3 regions of the Peribacillus sp. NPDC060253 genome follow, and region 2 is predicted to be linked to each of the others. Evidence: riboswitches for the same ligand, from Rfam matches in the RefSeq annotation. Region 2 holds a riboswitch; each other region holds the start of a gene.
The links. A riboswitch is a leader RNA that binds a small molecule or an ion and turns the genes downstream of it on or off. The one in region 2 is predicted to bind glycine.

Region 1 (8,018 bases), on a different contig from region 2:
TGAAGATGGGCTGGAAAATAAAAAAAGCTGTTTGCCTAATTGTTAATTTTACGAGTAAAAAAACCAGTTCATCAAGATATGTCTTATTTAAGACCCAATAAGACACCAATAATATTTTACTGAAAATGAAATATATTCTCCGCGCTCTTTCTATGTGGCGTTTACTAACGAGAATCGAGTAATCAGAAAATATGGTGGTTCCTGGTAGTCATTATTGACAACACAATTCCGTTTTTCCTAGTTTTATAGGTTGGCATGAAGGTTGCATATATTAACGAGGACGTAATACAAGTGGGAGGCAAAGGTCATGTCGAATAATAAAAAACAGCAACTTAATTTACCTTTTACCGGAATCTGTACTTTCGGGAAATATCCCGTATGTCCTGACCTAGACCAGTTAGATGCAGATGTAGCTGTTATTGGAGTTCCAAATGATATGGGAACACAATGGAAGTCAGGTGCAAGAATGGGTCCAAGAGGAATTCGTGAAGGCTCTACATTATATAGTTTCGGGTTAGATGGCGCCTATGATATTGAAAATGATATCATGTATCTTGGCCCGAAATGGAAAGTCGTTGATTGCGGCGATGTAGACATTGTACATGGGGATATGATGCAATCCCATGATAATACGGAAGAAGCCATTAGAAAAATCGTTTCAAAAGGTGCAATGCCGGTTGTTTTAGGTGGAGATCATTCCATTACAATTCCAGTAGGAAAGGGATTGGGTGAACTCGGGCCCTTTCATGTGATCCAGATTGATGCGCATTTAGACTGGGCAGATCACCGTTCAGGAATGCGGGTTGGACATGGAAGCTGCATCCGCCGCTTATCTGAAATGAATCATGTTCAAAAGATTTTCCAATTGGGAATTCGTGGAATCAGCAGCAGTATAAAAGAAGATGTCGATGCTGCCAGAGAATACGGAAGTGTCATCTTGTCTCCACGTCAAATGAGAAAGATGGGATTTGAACAGGTTCTGGAACTTATTCCAGCAGGTGAAAAATATTATATTACCATGGACATTGATGGCCTCGACCCATCGATCGCCCCTGCGACAGGCACACCTTCTCCTGGAGGCCTGCTTTATGATGAAGTCAACGAAATACTCCATGGGATTGCAAAAAGAGGAGAAGTAATCGGTTTTGATATGGTAGAAGTAGCTACTCCTTACGATCATGCGGGAATAACTGGACAAGTGGCAGCGCGCCTCTCATTAGACTTGCTTAGTTATGTTTTAAAAGAAAAAGAGAAAAACCAGGCTGCAATCAGCGATTATCAAGAGCAGAACTTCATAAAGAAGCATTAGTCTGTTAAATTTGAAAGCATTTGCTGATATAAAGTGATTTTCCTCCGTGTTATCTTTTCTTAGTTTCCTGAATAGGTATAAATAAAGAGGCGATTCCATAAAAAACACATAAGTAAATAATGTACAATCACCGAAGGAGCATGTTCCCAAAAAAACTTGGAACAAATCTCTCAGGTAAAGAACCACAATGAGACGCAACTCTTGAGAGAGCGTTTATAAAACGCCACCTAAGGGGAAGACTCTTTTTAGCATAGAGTTAAACTCTCAGGTAAAAGGACAGAGAAGGGAATGTTGCCATTACCTTCTCTGTCCTTTTTTGCGTGCAAAAACAGGGAACATGATATGGAGTGGCAGCAGCTATCTAAAAAAGAGGAAATAAGAATGAGTTTGCAGAAGAATGATTAAACCATTTTTGAAGCAATTGAAAGCGAAAGGCAGCGGCAACATCCAACATTAGAGTTGATCGCATCAGAAAACTTCGTCAGCCAAGATGAACGAACGGGCTTTGCCTCTCTAAAAATACCGTCCATTGGTGCATTAACCTGGAATGAAGATGGAGTTTAACATCTTCACCGACAAATGCTTTCCCTGTACGGGTAGTTCCAGGCATAACTTTCTTGATTATGTGTAAACATTTGATGCAGCCTGTTACTGCTAAAAAAATAAGAGAACCCCTTTGATCAAATGCCAGGCCATCTAACCACAGCATAAAATCATCCGATATGAACTTTCAGAATTTATCATTTTCTTCCATGTATATTCCGATTCCCTTGCCTTCAAGTATAGTACCTGTATCGTACAGTGGATTCCGAAGGTTAATGTTATCTAAGTGAATTCAGTGATAAACAAGCAGCCAAACGCTTTCTCAAGAAAGCATTGGCTTTATCGTATGTGTCCAGACGCCTGTCATAACAGTGGAAAAAACCACGCGTATCCTGTAGCCATTTAGTAGTTAAAAGATAGGGGAGAAGTCTGTTCAAAATCAGGTGAATTGTATCCACGAGCTGTTTGGATTAACCGCATAAAGTAGCATTCCGTTAGAAATCCTATTAGTTTTTTCAAATTCACATTATGTTTGCACCAGAACCAAATCCCATTAATTGAATCTTTTCTTCTTTTGTAAGTGTGGTCAAACGTACGTTCTTTTTTGGGTTATTGATTATTTGTGAATTTTTAAAAATAATAGAATTGGAAATTCTTATTGAAGGGAGACTTTATCTCAACTTCTAGATTAAGGGCTGTTCAGCAGCTAAAATTTAGGTTTAAGAGTAAATATCTGGGAATAAAAACCATAAAGCTTTTTTACTAAAGCTTTATGGTTTTTATAGCTGTTAGGAAAGCATCAGCCTAGTTTTCTGTGAGAAAGAATCCTTAACCTATAACTATTTGACAGACATATTATTCAGTGAATGAATATGTTCTATTGATTCAGGATATACAAAGTTAGGCATCGTAATTTCAAGAAAATTCTTAATCACCAATGCACACGCACCCAATTCACATGCTTTTTTTCCAATTGAGGATATTAATAATTCTCGATAATGAATTGTGGAGGAAGAAAGATTTTTCTTAATTTCATTTATAGAATCTGGGTATAGAGAAAGTAATTCACTATCAATTATTAGAACTTCAGGGTTATATATGTTGATGATATTATTCAAACCGATTGAAATATAATAGATGAAGTTTTCCATTTGTCTATGTAGTTCAGTATCGTTTTGATTAAGCCATTCTTCAATATGTTTATAAGTTATAGTACTAACTTGTTTTTCTTTAGAAAGTTGTGTTAAAAAGATTGACTCAGAAGCATATCTTTCCCAGCAGCCTTTGTTCCCACAAGCACAAAGGTCTCCTCCTGGTTGGATAATCATATGACCAATCTCTCCAGCATAGCCATCATGTCCTTTAGATAATTTGTTATTTATTACTATACCAAGGCCTATACCTGATCGAAGTGTTATGCATACCAAATTATCTGATTTATGAAATGTGTAGGCTCGTTCAGCAAAAGCTGAAAGATTTGCATTATTTTCAAGATATACGTTAACGTTTAACTCTTTTTCTAAATCATTCTTTAAGTCCACATCATACCAGTTTAACCGAGGAATATAATGAATGAGTTCATCTGTAGAGACAAGACCATGAATTGAAATTGCTACACCAATAAGTCCGTATCTAGACTTAAGGCATTCATTTTTATATTTATTAATTTTTTCAACTAGTATATCAAAGATATCCGAATAACTTGTCGTATGTATTTTAATAGTATCTGACGAAACAGGATGACCAAGAAGGTTAGAAAGAGTGAAAGAGATTTGACTATAATCTAAATCAATACCTAATGCATATCCTGCTGCTCCATTTAAAGATAGCATTATAGGTTTTCTTCCAACTTTTGAATGATCCTGCTGTGTCTCAATAATAATATCTTCATCAATTAAGCTTGCAATCTGTACTGAAATAGTGGCTTTTGTTAATGTTGTAATCTTAGACAATTCTGCCCTTGAAATTATTCCTGCTTCTACAATTTTACTAATAATTAAAGATCGATTTAATTTCCTGATATAAGCTGCATCACCAGTAGGCATAAATGTGTCCTCCAAATCTTAACTGACATTGTTCTTTATTATAGCATTTTCATTTGAAAAATATTGACTCTTAAATTAAAGAATTTTAATTGACTGAATTTTATAAACATGATAAATTATTTCTTATAATTAATTAGTTTACTAGTCGAACAAATTAAATTAACCAAAAATGAAAGTGTTTACATTGAGAGTTTTAATCTTATAAATTTGATTTTATTCCCCTAGGAGGAAAATAATATGAAATATTTTTTAGGAGACGATTTCTTACTTTCCACACCTACAGCAGTTCAGTTATATAAAAATACAGCAAAAGAAATGCCAATCTTTGATTTTCACTGCCATTTAGATCCAAAAGAAATTTTTGAGAATAAACATTATGAAAACCTTACTCAACTATGGTTAGCAGGCGATCACTACAAGTGGAGAACGATGCGAATGAATGGTATAGGGGAGCATTTTATAACAGGAGAAGCTAGTGATTGGGAAAAGTTTTTTGCTTGGTCTCAGACGGTACCATATTTAATTGGAAATCCACTTTACCATTGGACTCATATGGAATTAAAGAGCTTTTTTGACATTGATAAAAGACTTAGTCCCGATACCGCGCTGGAAATTTGGGAAGAATGCAATAAAAAATTACAAGATACGGAGTTTACACCGCAATCTTTTATTAAGAAATCTAATGTGCAATTTATTGGTACTACAGACGACCCTATATCTACTCTTGAATACCACCAATTATTAAACCATGATTCTACGTTTAAAACAAAGGTTGTACCAACCTTTCGACCTGATGGAGCACTGTTTATTGAACGTCCAACTTTTCAAGATTGGTTAAAGAATCTAGAGCAAGTAGTTCATCAACGAGTGACATCTATTGCAGAATTAATTAAAGGACTTCAATACCGAGTTGACTTTTTTCATGAAAATGGAGGCAGGGCAGCCGATCATGATATTCCTTACATGGAGTATAAAGAAGTAACTCTAGCAGAGGCAGAAACAATTTTTACAAAACGTATGAATGGAGAGTCGCTTTCACAAGAAGAATTGATCAAGTATCGATCTTTTCTTCTAAAAGAACTAGGGAAAATGTACGCTCAAAAACAATGGGTGATGCAATTACATATTGGGGCTATGCGAAATAATAATACAAAAATGAAAAATCTTTTGGGCTCGGATACAGGGTTTGATTCAATTGGAGAAGCAAACATCGCACGAGGATTATCGCATCTTCTTGATGCGCTTGACCAAGAAGATGCGTTGCCAAGAGTCGTATTATTTAATTTAAATCCTAAAGACAATCCGGTATTAGCCTCCATGATGGGGAATTTCTATGAAGAAGGCGTTCCAGGAAAAGTTCAGCTTGGTACAGCTTGGTGGTTTAACGACCACATTGATGGAATAGAGAAACAAATGAAAGATTTGGCTAACGTCGGGTTACTTAGTCATTTTATTGGTATGCTGACAGATTCTCGCAGCTTTCTTTCCTATGAAAGACATGATTATTTCCGTCGGATCCTATGCAGCCTAATCGGGAAATGGGTAGAACAAGGAAGGGTTCCAAACGATAATGTGCTTCTTCAAACACTGATTGAAAATATTTCCTATTACAATGCAGAGAAATACTTTTTACAGCGTTAATACAGGAATGCTCTTTTTGCTTATGAAAGATATTGTAAGTATCAAAGGGGGTGATAGTGCTTAAGGGTTAAAATAAACACTATTTCTGCTTCTTTATGAAAAGGTTTACAATACAGGGGTTATATATGGGAGAAAGAAGGGGATGGTTATATGGGATTACCAGTGGTTCCGGTTAAAAAGACAGCGGTCACCGCTTCTAAAAAGCTCACTTTTAAAGAAAAGTTGTCTTACGGTTTTGGTGATATTGGTAACGGCCTTATGTTTGATATGGGACAGTTATACCTTCTGAAATTTTATACAGATGTTTTAGGAATCTCCGCTTACTGGGGAGGATTGGTGTTTTTAATTTCTAAAATCTTCGATGCATTTGCAGATACAAGTGTTGGTGCATTTGTAGATTCAAGAACAAATATCTCAAAACGAGGAAAGTTCCGCCCGTTCATTTTATGGGGAACTGTTCCACTGGCATTAATGACGGTCATCTCATTCTTAGCTCCAGACTTTTCGGATAATGGGAAGATTGTGTGGGCGTTTATCACCTATATGGGGTTTGGTCTAGCATACTCAATTGTTAATATCCCGTACGGATCATTATCTGCTGCCATGACGCAAGATCCAATTGATCGTGCATCTTTAGGTTCATTTAGAGCAATTGGTAGTCAAATGGCACTTCTTATTTCTGGAATGGCAGTTATTCCGATTGTAGTTCAGTTTGCTAATAAAGAAATAGGATACATCGTTGCTATATCTGTGATGGTAATATTCGGAATATTTTTTCATCTTATTTGCTATCACAATACAACAGAAAATGTTATTAGAGCACCAAAAAATGAAAAGGTTCCGCTGTCTACGTTATTCAAGGCATTGGTTTCAAATCGACCTCTTATTGTATTGTGTTTAGCAGCTTTGTTCATGATTACTTCATCCAATATTCGCAACGCTGTTCAATTGTACTACTTAGAATACAATTTAAAGAATCCGGAACTTATGTCAATGCTATCATTTTTAAGTATTGGGCTCGCTGTAGTTGGTTCAATGTTCATTCCAACAATGGTAAAAAGAATTGGTAAGAAAAATACCTTCATGCTTGGACTTATGGTTTGCATTGCTAGTGATGTTTTGAATTTTGTATTGCCAACAAGTACGGCTACGTTTTTAACTATTTTCTCTTTGGGAAACTTTGGGTTATCGTTTGCACTTGGTCTACCTTGGGTAATGATTGCTGATTCTATTGATTATCATGAGTGGAATTCAGGAGAACGTACAGAAGGGATTGTTTATTCAACGTACAGTTTCTTCCGAAAGCTTGCACAGGCTCTCGCTGGTTTTATTCCAGGGGTAGCACTAGGGCTTATTGGATATGTTCCAAATATTCAACAGTCTGCAGATACACTGTTAGGTCTTAAAGGACTGTTATTTCTTGCTCCAGCAGCCCTCAATATTATTGGATTAATTATCCTATTTTTCTTCTATAATCTTACAGATAATTTATACAGTAAAATTGTAGCTGACTTAAAAGAAAGAAATAAAGATAATCAGCCTGACTTAAACTAAACCTAAGAGGAGACGTGACGAAAAAGTTTCTTAATTATTTTTGTATGCGTTTTATTAAAGGCAGTACTTTATTCTTGCATCAAATAATTATTAGAGAGCATCTCTGATGTTAGCTTAATCTTATACTATTTGATCTATAATATACACACAGAGAAGGAGATATCAAATGAGCATTAAGGAGAACTATCAGTTTACTTTCATTAAAGAGAATAACAATATTCTTGACTTTAAATTACTAGATGGAAACACATATGCAAAAATTATGGTGCTTGAAAAAGACATCATTCGAATCTTATTTACAGATGGAGAAAAATTAAAGCTTGATAAAACCTGGAGTGTAGCACCGGGACAAGCTGATGTTCCATTGGAGGGCCGTGATCGTTTGGATACAAACGGTTTTTCACTACCAAATTATGAATTTAGACAAGATGAAGATGAATTCATTGTAGAAACTTCACTCATAAAGATTCAGGTGAAGTTAAATGGATTTAAGATCAGCTGGTTTTATCGTGATAATTCTGAGTGGGAGAACTTTGCGAATGATCGACAAACTCAGGCATATAACTTTGATGGCTCACTTTGTCAGGACATAGTTCATTATTTAAAGCGCGATTTAAATGAACAATATTTCGGATTAGGTGAAAAAACGGGCTCAGTTGATAAGCATGGAAAGCGCTATCGGATGCAGACAATTGATGCGATGGGTTACGATGCAGAATATAGTGATCCCCTTTATAAACATATTCCATTTTATATTACACGACAGAAGAAAACTGGATTTTCATTTGGAATTTTCTACGACAATTTGTCCAGCTCTATTTTTGAATTAGGTACAGAGCTTGATAATTATCATGAGTTATACAGATATTTTCAAGCTGAACATGGTGATTTAGATTACTATATTATCGCAGGTCCGAAAGTTAAAG
Region 2 (2,762 bases):
GCTTGTGTCGCATTGCACTCTCCCACAACTGTCATCCGCTTATTCAATTTGGTAAATTTAGAATAGTAGTTGTGGCTAATTATGTCAAGCATTTTTGAAAGCGCTAACAAAACTATTCTAAAATAATCTTTTTCTCATCAAAATATGATCATTCAGATATCTTAATGGTTGCTTATTAATGCGGGCAGATTGCCACTTAATTTCCCGCTGCCTTCCTCTGATTCGAATGATCTACCTCCGTTTTCCGCATCTTATAAATCGCAATCAGCATAATAAACCAAATAGGAGTTACGAACAAGGCAACACGAGTATCCTCCGAAAGGGCAAGCACAACAAGTACGAACACTAGGAAAGCAAGGATCAAATAATTAGAAATTGGATAAAGTGGTAATTTAAATTTGTTCATTTTCGCTAGATCTGGCCTTGTTTTGCGGTATTTTAAATGACTGATGACAGTAACTCCCCAAATAAAAATGAAACATACTGTAGAAATACTTGTAATTAACGTAAATACTCCTTCTGGCATTAAATAGTTCAATACAACGGAAATTAGAATGACGACAGTTGAAAAGGCCAATGCATTGGCAGGTACTTTACGGGCATTAAGTTTTGCAAATGGCACAGGTGCATTTTTATCTTTGGCAAGTGAGTATACCATCCGGCTTGTACTGAAGATTGCGCTATTACATGCTGAAGCAGCTGATGTTAGGACGACAAAATTGACGATACCAGCAGCCGCAGCGATACCAACAGCCACGAATACTTGGACGAATGGGCTTTCCGATGGGATGATTGCGTTCCACGGATAAACACTCATAATGACAATAAGTGCGCCAATGTAGAAAATTATTATCCGAATAGGAATATTATTGATTGCTTTTGGGATAACTTTTTCTGGATTTTCTGTCTCACCAGCTGTAAGTCCTACAAGTTCAATACCAACAAACGCAAACACTACCATCTGGAATGAGAGGATAAAGCCATTTATTCCATTTGGGAACATTCCTTCGTGGCTCCATAGATTCGTGAAACTGGCTACGCCTGAATCTGTGGAAAAGCCTTTAATAATCATGAAAATACCGATAACAATTAGTGCTAGAATAGCGATGACTTTAATTAATGCGAACCAGAATTCCATTTCGCCAAAAAGTTTTACGGTTGCAAGATTCATAAATAGCAAAATGACAAGCGCAAATAATCCTGGCATCCACTGTGGTACAGAGGGAAACCAATACTGGGTATAAAGACCAACTGCTGTTAAGTCTGCCATTGCAATTGAAATCCAGCAAAACCAGTAGGTCCACCCAGTTATAAATGCTGCCATATTACCTAAATATTCTCTTACAAAGTCAACAAAAGAATGATAGTTCAAATTGGATAAGAGTAATTCTCCAAGTGCGCGCATGATTAAAAAGCAAATGACGCCTGTAATCATGTAAGCAAATAAAATTGATGGTCCTGCTAAATGAATAGATTTTCCTGCCCCAAGAAATAATCCCGTTCCGATTGCCCCACCAATAGCGATGAGTTGTACATGTCTGTTTTTTAGGCCTCTCTCTAACTTTTGTTCCTGCATGCGATTTCCCACTTTCTAGTTTTATAGGCTATTTATGATTTTTTCCTGACTAAAGGGTCAATCCTTCAATGGGTTAAATAATTAGGTACTGGGAGAATGACCCCACTCGTGTAAGCGCTTTCTTTAATAGGTGCAAGATATAGATTTTTTTCATAACAGATTCATATTCTGTTCCTTTTTAAATTTTTTTCTAATCTGCCAATCTTGCGAAAAAACATAGTGCATTAATCGTTGAATTCAATAGATTGACTCTTTTTTTAACAAATTTCAATGCATACTCCTCTCTTTTTCCTTTTTTTTATCTTTCCAAATACAAAAAAGGACAAAGGAAAGATAGGGGGGTCTTCCTATCTTCCTCTGTCCTTTTACCTGAGAGTTTAACTCCTTCGGTGGCCTGTGGCTCTCTCCAGAGACGCGTCCAATTGTAGTCCTTTTACCTGAGAGATTAGTTCCCTGCTTTTTAGGGTTTGCTCCTTCGGTGCTAAACAACGTTTAGTCTCTCCCACAATCATCATCCGCTGATATAAAGTTGCTTTAATAGTTGTATCTTAACGGGTTTTAATGGAAATTACAATAACTATCTGAAAAATGCTTATTTTCTGAAATTTAAACATAGACGATATCGATTTTTCTGACAGTTCATAAATTAGAAGTTATTAACTTACAAAATCAAATTTGTTGAATCGTAGGTGCAAACCGACCCACTTTTGAACGGATGCTGAGAAAAACGAAGGATTTAGGCATTTTTGTCCATTGAAAATACTTCTAAATCTAAAGATGGGAAAGGATATAATGTCTATATTTTTAACACAATTGATGTATGGAAAAAGAGAAAATTGAAGTATTGCGAGACTCGCGAGAATCCTTGCAGCAGTATGGATTGCTTAGAGGCACCCTCCTTCTCTTCTTTAGCAACTTCCTCTTTGTCCCAACCACTTGCTATATTAGCAATGAGGATAATGGCTAGAACCCATACCCACCACTTCTTTGGCTTCTTTAGCTTGATTTTCTTTTCCTTACTCATTTTAGTTCATACCCCCTTTACAGTTCAGACGGACGATTGTAAACAGAAATAGAATAACCTCGACTTTCAATATTTAACGCTAGACTTTTACCCATTACGGCTAAACCTATCACACCGATTGTTGTTTCGCCATGGTCCATTCGTCCCTTCTTAATTATTATA
Region 3 (8,018 bases), on a different contig from region 2:
CGGCCTTTACATCGGTTATGACCGGACTGACCAAATGCGGGATTCGATTATACGGGGCAAGCTCGACCATTTTCGGATCGATTAATAGTAATTTCAACTCCTGAGGCGTCGCCTTATAAAGCAAGCTGACCAGCATGGTGTTGATACAGACACTTTTCCCTGATCCCGTTTGTCCGGCAATCAATCCATGAGGCATTTTTCTCAAATCCGTGATAATAGGCTGCCCTGATATATCAAGGCCGAGTGCCACTGCAAGAGGTGATTCATGCTCTTGAAATTCAGTACTTTCCAAAACCTCTCGCAAAAATACCGGCTTGCTTTTCCTATTCGGAATCTCAATCCCAATTGTATGTTTACCCGGTATCGGCGCTTCCATCCGCATATCCTGGGCGGCAAGGCTTAATTTGATGTCATCCATCAGGTTTGTCACTTTATTCACCTTCACTCCCGGTTCCGGATGCACTTCGAAACGAGTCACTGCCGGCCCTTGAGTGACATTGACAACTTTTGCACGGACATTAAAATTTTTCAACGTCTCATCCAGTAATAAAGTTTGTTCCTCGAGCCACTCATCATCATGCACAGCATAAGTAGGAGGTGTCAACAACTCAATATTTGGAAACACATAGTATGGATTATCATCGACTTCCAGGGAACCAAAAGATTCTGGGGCTGCACTCTGTCTCCCTTCTGCTTTGGAGAAGGCTGCACCACGATTACCACTTTCAGAAATGGAAGTTTCATGGACCGGGTTCGAACCGATATTGGCTTCAACAGCATTTTCGGGCTTGGCGACCTTTTCGGAAACATAGTTGGTTTCCGTAAAGTTTACGGGTTCTGGAGTGACAGGAGTTCCATCTTTCAACATACCCTTGCCTTCCTCCGTCTGCCCTTCAGGAATGGTTGGTTTCGCTTGTCCTGCCTCCGCTTCATCAGCATTAATTAGAGGTTCCTTTTCAAGTGAAACTATTCCCCTTTCGGCATTAAGGCTTTTTTTTTCCGGGATCATTTTATTCAAGAACTCGTTTCTTTTTCGATCTTGCTTAAGCATCATCACATTAAAAGGGATATGTTTTTTCGTTGGTTTAGGCTGTTCATCCGGTATCACAGATGATGATTCACTTGCATGACTCATCGGTTGAGGTGATAGTACCGCGGTTTCCCTAGGAACCTCTATAGCTTCAGGCGGTGCATCTTCAACCTGTTCCATTATGGATACAGCGACTTCTCGTCCAAAATCATCATGATCGTGTTCATAAGCCTTTTTTTCTTCCACTTGCTTTGTTATTAGTTCAGCGGGCTCGCTTACTGGTTCTTCAGGTGCCGCCTCAATGGAATTTTCACGAAAGAAAGCGGGTATCTCCGACCCTTCTCTTTTTTCTTCCACTTGTTCTGGTACAAGAACGGATGGTTCTATCTTCAATTCCTCATAGGCTGTTGGAACTTCAGGGATTGATGCTGGAATATCATTATGAAGTTCTTCTTTTTTAAGAACAGGCAGTGTGCTTTCTAATTCATATTCGACAATTTTTTCAGAAGGGACGATCTTTTTTTCCGGACGGCGAAATCCATAAATAGGTGAAGGGATTTCCGTTGGGCGGAATGGAGTATTCGACGGGACTATTTTTGGGTTTGAATCCCGATTCGTGCTTCTCCTTTTTGGTTCAGGCTCCCGATTCGTGCTTCCCCGTTTTGGTTCAGGCTCCCTCACTGGCCTTCTCGTTTCTTTGGTCATGTTTCCCTGCTTTGGTTCGCGATCTTCTTTCTTTCTTTCCCTAGGGCTTCTTTTGTTATGCTCCCTGTCGGGAATGAGAGGAAACTTGAACTCTCCTTTTGGATATTGAAACAGGATTTTTGTATCCGGATCTTTTGTCTGGGACATTTTTTCCACTGTTTGATTATAAACTTTTATTTCTTCTTTCTTTTCCTTAGAAATCTTCGAAAAATCCATATTCCTTAATGTTTCTTCATCAAGCGGTTCATCTATAATAATTTCTTCAATTTCAATAATTTCCTCTGCTTGGAACCATTTTTTCATCTTATTTAGCCATTTCAAACCTATCACTCTTTCTACATCTGTAGTTATGTAACTAATTCTACCAGTTATTTTTAAAATATCGAGAAAATTTAAGCTAAATTGGGATTTGTATGTACATTTTTTTCCGATTCTTTACCAACTCTACGTTTTTCGCCTAACTCCTACCCTACTAAACCCCTTCTGAAAAGAGTTTAAACCTATCCGCCGCGAAATAACTTTAGTCCCTAGTCTACTATTTAAATAAAACACCGCTGTTAAATCGCGTTTACAAAGAGATTAAGTTTCCATGCAACTATTAGAGACGTCCGTAACACATGCCATCACCCTATACGAAATCGCCGGTGGCATTCATATAACTGCTGAAACTTATAAAACACCGTTCGTTTAAACCGAACGGTGTTTTGTGGGTTCCAGCGTTTTTTTTGCTAAGAAAGGGCCATTTTGACTATTCCGATTCACCAAAGCTGCATACAACTTGTGCGACTGATTTGGCAGCGATCAATAGGGCATCTTCATCTATATCGAATTTAGGATGGTGATTGAAATAAGCCCTTTCCACCCCTTTTGGTTTACAGCCGATGTAAAAGAAGCAGCCAGGAATCTTTTCTGCATAATACGAAAAATCTTCCGAACCTGAGAACATCGGAAATTCCATGACCTTCTTAATATCTTTGTCGTTCATACTTTCAAGGCTATTTTTCACGAATCCAGTCAGTTCAGGGTCATTATATAACGGTGGATAATCAGGCACATACGAAAGTTCACACTGAACACCAAATTCCGTTTCTATCCCTTTAACGATCCGGTGGACTTCCTTATCTATCAGCTTTTGTGTCTCTGCTGTCATGTAACGGACATCCCCTTCTATTTCTATACAATCTTTAATGACATTAAAACTACCTTTTCCATCAAAAGAACCGATCGTAACCACGCCCATATCAAAAGGGTTCAAGCGGCGGCTGATAACGGTTTGCACGGCTGTGACGAAATGGGCACCTGCTACAATTGCGTCATTGGCCATATGCGGGGATGAACCATGGCCGCCCATGCCTTTTATTTCCAATTTGAAGTAGGTCCTTCCAGCCATCGAAAAGCCGCTGCGATATCCAATTTCCCCAGCTGGATATGTCGGGAATAAATGAATGCCAAAAACAGCATCCAGTTCATCCAGAACCCCTGATTCCATAATACTTTTTGCACCTCCAGGGGGTGTTTCTTCTGCATGTTGATGAATGATTTTAATGGTACCGGAAAGGGAATCTTTTAACTCTACTAGGCAGTCTGCCAGGACCAATAAATAAGCGGTATGGCCATCGTGTCCGCAGGCGTGCATGACACCTTCATTTGTTGATCGGAACGGAACCTCCGTTTCTTCTGTAATCGGCAATGCATCGAAATCGGCTCGTAGACCTATCGTTTTCCCTGGTTTCCCGCCTTCGATCGTTACGATGACCCCTAATCCATTTCCTGCATTCGTTTGAATGTCCACATCTTTACCCTTATAAAAATCAATGATATATTGTGCTGTTTTCTCTTCTTTGAAGGAAAGCTCGGGATTCTCATGTAAATGACGGCGGATTTGAACCATTTCCTCTTTACGGGCTTCAAGCATGTTCATTAATTGATTTTTCAAAATATTTTCCCCCTTTATTTCAATATAAGTTTTTGATCAGGAAGGCCTTTCGAAATGGAAGGCTTCGTTTCGCTGCACGCCTGCCTGTCAGAAGCCAAATAAAGCTGGCCCCATTCTTTTTTGCACGCCAAAAAAGGACAGAAAAGGGTTGCGTAAACTTACTGCTCCCCTTCTCTGTCCTTTTTACCTGAGAGTTTAACTCCATTTTATTTTCTGGAGATTTCCCCTTTGGTGGCATCATGTTTCATACGCGCTCTCCAGAGTTGCGTCCAGTTGCGGTTCCATTTACCTGAGAGATTTGATCCAAGGGTGATTTTTGGAACTTGCTCCTTCGGTGGCATTATATTTTGCACTCTCCCACAACATTCATCCGCTATATAATTTAAATATTCAGTTTTTTAAAATCGTGAACCAATTCAGACTGAAACTCATACCAGTCCCTATTCACCATCAGCAATAATCTCTATTTTCAAAATAATCTAACTATATTATCACCCATACTAAAATAAATTTCAACACCATTAAACAGAACATTCCGGAGATATCCCTCTCGGAATTATGATTACTTACGGCTGTAAAAAAAAAATTCCTTGCTGCTTTGTCACTCACGCTTCCTTTTCATTGAACATATGGACCTGAAAACTTCTAACTCTACTAAACTTGCACATAGTACTCCATAAATAAAGGACCACTGCCAAGCTGGAACTTTTCCATGCTGACACGGTCCTATGTTTTTCAATGATTCATTGTTCACGCTTTTTGTTTTTACCCATAATGAAGATGGGCTCCAACTCATTTTCTTCGTAAAGGAATGATAGAGCCGTTATCGGTACATGACCGCTCGCAAAGAAGCTCATGGCCATTTGTGCCAGAATATCATATCCCGTATCGTTCTTCACATCGGCAATGATGATGACATCCTGATGCGGAATGGCCACCGCCATGGTCCCCTCCATCTTGTCCTTCATGTCCCGAAGCCAGGAGTCGTTAAGAATTCGGCTAGCATCATATCCATCATTGGTGTTTAAAAAGTAAAATTTATTACCGGCAACGATATCCGACTTCATTTCAGTGGAAAGGGACCGGGCATTGAAAAGGGCAATTTCACGGATCCTTTCACCCTGCCAATTTTCCCGTTGAATCATCTTTTCATCAATCAAACGGTAGGTCTTCCCCAAATCGAGTGCGTAAAGTATCCGGGTTTCAGCCGTATGCTCATCGAATAAAAAAGGATTTCCTTCTTCTGATTCCATTGGAAAGGAAGTCGAACGGATGACAGGGAAAATGGATTTCTCCTTGCCTACCATGCTGTGTTCTCCGCCCATTACATTCAAGGCCTCTTCCACGTAATAGGCAACCTCATCGATGGCTTTTTCCTGCACGTTTTCATAGTTAGCAAGTACAGGAGGCAACTCGATGGTGATCCCCTTCCCGGTTTTCACATTTTCCACCCGTAACGTATCTTGCTTGCTATCGAATTTGAATGATCGGTTATCATCTTTTAAACGATCCTTCAAGATATTTTTCAGCTTCGTGCTGTCCATTTTCATGTTTGACCCTCCTCTTCATTGAAAAATCCCCAGCGAGAAGGGGAAATTGATTATAGTGATTGAATGAATTCCTCAATTTGTTCTTGTGTTTTGCGATCCTTGCTCACGAATCTGCCTAGCTCTTTGCCATTATCATAAGCAATGAAACTTGGTATACCGAATACATCATTAGCTGCACACACATCGATGAATTCATCTCGATCTACATAAATGAATGTAAAATCCGGAAATTTCGTTTCAATCTCGGGCATGATCGGTTCGATTACACGGCAATCTCCACACCATGTTGCTGAAAAAAGAAAAATATGTTTGCCTTCATTTTTTAATGCATCATATTGCTCCACAGTTTGTAAATTTTCCATTTGAATATTCCTCCTGCTCTAAATGATATCTTAGGTTTTATAATCCCATCATACCAGACTCTCTAGAAATCAACCATTAATACGGATTGGTTGAACGACAGCACTTTTACTTATTTTTGCGGCACAGATGAAACGACTTCCATCATTTGTTTCGCATCGGTTTTTAAATGGTCCTTATCCGTTTCCGTTGTCAACTTGACTCCACCGATCCCCACTGCTAGCTCATACTTTTCATTCGGTGACTCTTTAATCGAGATAAAACCGAACTTATCATCATTTTGAAATGAATGCAGCACCACATATTGATCATCTTGTTCCTTTATCGCCAAAAATAAGACGGAGCTGTCTTCCTTTTCATTAGGATTGACAAATAATATATAAATCTTATCACCTTTTTGTAAAATCAAATTATTATCATGTTCTTCCACTACTTTAAAACCCTTTGGCATATATACCTGAATAAGCCCTGCCTCAATATTGGGCTGTTTTTCATCGTTTCGAAATGCCAATTCTGCGGCCTTCTCTGCTTTTTTTGTTTGTCTATCGATACTGGAGCAGCCCACAATCAAACTGCTCAATATCAGAAATATAATAAGAAATTTTTTATTCGATAAAGCCATTGTCATTCCTCCAGCCGTCACTTTTACTCTCTTATGCATACTATTATCCTTATTTATGAAATTCATCCATTTTCTCAAAACATGATACAATGAAAGCAATTTAAATTCAGAGGAGGAAAACCATGAAATTAACCGTTTATCTTGCTGGGGAAATCCATTCAAATTGGAGAAGTGAGTTGAGAGATAAGGCCGCTGCCTTGAAGCTACCGTTAGAATTTGTCGGTCCGATGGAGAACCATGAACGATCCGATCATATCGGTGAAGATATTCTTGGTGAACAACCGAACCCGATTCAAAAGGATACGGCCGCTTCCCAAATTAATAATTTGCGGACAGGTCTTTTGATGAAAAAAGCTGACCTGGTCGTTGCTCTGTTTGGCGAGAAATATAAACAATGGAATACCGCCATGGACGCAAGCACTGCCGTTTCACTCGGTAAACCGCTTATTTTGATCCGCCCCGAATCCCATCACCATGCCTTAAAGGAATTATCAGAAAAGGCGAGTGTCACGGTCGAATCCGTGAATCAAGCCATGAAGGTGCTCTCTTATATTTTTGAAGATGGATTGTGACTCTCCCTTGACGAACCAATCATGCCTGCCATTCTAGAATAATGCATTCATCAAGGTAAAAGGGAAAACGATTATGTACAATCAAACCGCAAAAAGCTTGTAGGGAAACAGAATAACCCACCCTACAAGCGAAATGCATTTAAACTTATCTATTTTTAATAGGAATCCAAATTTCTGAGTAATAATCAGGGTTTGAAGCGTCATCATTCGTGTATACTTCCAGTTCAGGAATTCCGGCATGTTCATAACCACTTGTAGGAAACCATTCGGAAAAAATTTGCTTCCACGCTTTTTGAATGGCATCAGGCATAGGTCCGTGAACTTCAAATGCAACCCACTTGGAAGCCGGTATCGTAAGGGTTGAAAACTCTTCGGGTACTTTCCCGGCATACTCTGCAGCTATCCAATAATCCATCGTTTCATTTTTTTCCTCTGCCCTCTTATCGACACACACACCGAGCAATCCAACTATTTGGCCATTGTTCAGCTGCTCTAATTTGTCGCTCGTTCCATCCGCATTCACTTTCTCCCACAACTTCGGAATCCCAACCAAATTTCCTTCATTAACCAAAGAAAACTCTTGCTTGATCCCAATCAATTGAAAAGAATCTCTTTCAAGGATATTGTATTTCATCGGTTTTTCCCCTTTCAAAATCACCTGTATCACCAGGCGTTCATAGAATTTCAGCTTCCCCATATACTTCCGGGCTTCACTTGGAGATACTCCATGCTGCCTTCGAAAAGCTTTTGAGAAGGCCTCGGGAGTGTCGTAGCCATACTTGTAGGCTAAATCAATAACCTTGCCATTTGTGCTTGATATCTCCTGCGCCGCCAAGGTCAATCTTCGGCGCCGGATATATTCACCAACGGATATATCCGTTAAGATGGTGAACGTCCGTTGAAAGTGAAAAGCGGAGGCATTCGCTTCCCAGGAAATATTCTCGATTGTCAGGTCATCCAATAAGTGCTCCTCGATATAGTCAAGGGCCTTTTGGATCGATTCAATCCACCCCATCCCACTCACTCCTTGTCATCTATACTAGCAACCCGACAAATTTAAATCCTGTCAAATCTTGCTCTGTTGTGGCAGTATTCCATTAAATCGCTCGTAGAATTGATATCGTACTGCTGAAATATCAAAATGAAGCATACACTCATGCCAGTAATTCAAACATTCTACTTTTTCATTTTCAGCTTATACTCGTGTTGACCTGCAAGCATCCTCATGATATGAAGGAACATA

Region 1: it holds a riboswitch for glycine, as region 2 does, so the genes downstream of both, ACFWE9_RS18565 (IS6 family transposase) here and ACFWE9_RS21700 (amino acid permease) in region 2, are expected to answer to the same signal.
Region 3: it holds a riboswitch for glycine, as region 2 does, so the genes downstream of both, ACFWE9_RS02725 (M20 family metallopeptidase) here and ACFWE9_RS21700 (amino acid permease) in region 2, are expected to answer to the same signal.

The regions. Positions count from the first base shown of each region.
Region 1 covers NZ_JBHXAS010000078.1:15,774-23,791, reverse strand. The annotation lists gene speB (agmatinase) at 308-1,309, shown strand; glycine riboswitch at 1,500-1,599, shown strand; partial or broken gene ACFWE9_RS18565 (IS6 family transposase) at 2,096-2,255, shown strand; gene ACFWE9_RS18560 (ROK family protein) at 2,692-3,897, opposite strand; gene uxaC (glucuronate isomerase) at 4,135-5,538, shown strand; gene ACFWE9_RS18550 (glycoside-pentoside-hexuronide (GPH):cation symporter) at 5,689-7,092, shown strand; gene ACFWE9_RS18545 (glycoside hydrolase family 31 protein) at 7,259-8,018, shown strand, end outside.
Region 2 covers NZ_JBHXAS010000115.1:11,494-14,255, forward strand. The annotation lists gene ACFWE9_RS21700 (amino acid permease) at 197-1,576, opposite strand; glycine riboswitch at 1,932-1,988, opposite strand; glycine riboswitch at 1,992-2,091, opposite strand; gene ACFWE9_RS21705 (hypothetical protein) at 2,373-2,600, opposite strand; partial or broken gene ACFWE9_RS21710 (NAD(P)-binding domain-containing protein) at 2,627-2,740, opposite strand.
Region 3 covers NZ_JBHXAS010000005.1:57,139-65,156, reverse strand. The annotation lists gene ACFWE9_RS02730 (DNA translocase FtsK) at 1-1,882, opposite strand, end outside; gene ACFWE9_RS02725 (M20 family metallopeptidase) at 2,484-3,671, opposite strand; glycine riboswitch at 3,938-4,041, opposite strand; gene ACFWE9_RS02720 (DUF1444 domain-containing protein) at 4,415-5,221, opposite strand; gene ACFWE9_RS02715 (thioredoxin family protein) at 5,272-5,583, opposite strand; gene ACFWE9_RS02710 (hypothetical protein) at 5,694-6,242, opposite strand; gene ACFWE9_RS02705 (YtoQ family protein) at 6,326-6,775, shown strand; gene ACFWE9_RS02700 (AraC family transcriptional regulator) at 6,921-7,790, opposite strand; gene ACFWE9_RS02695 (DUF84 family protein) at 7,952-8,018, opposite strand, start outside.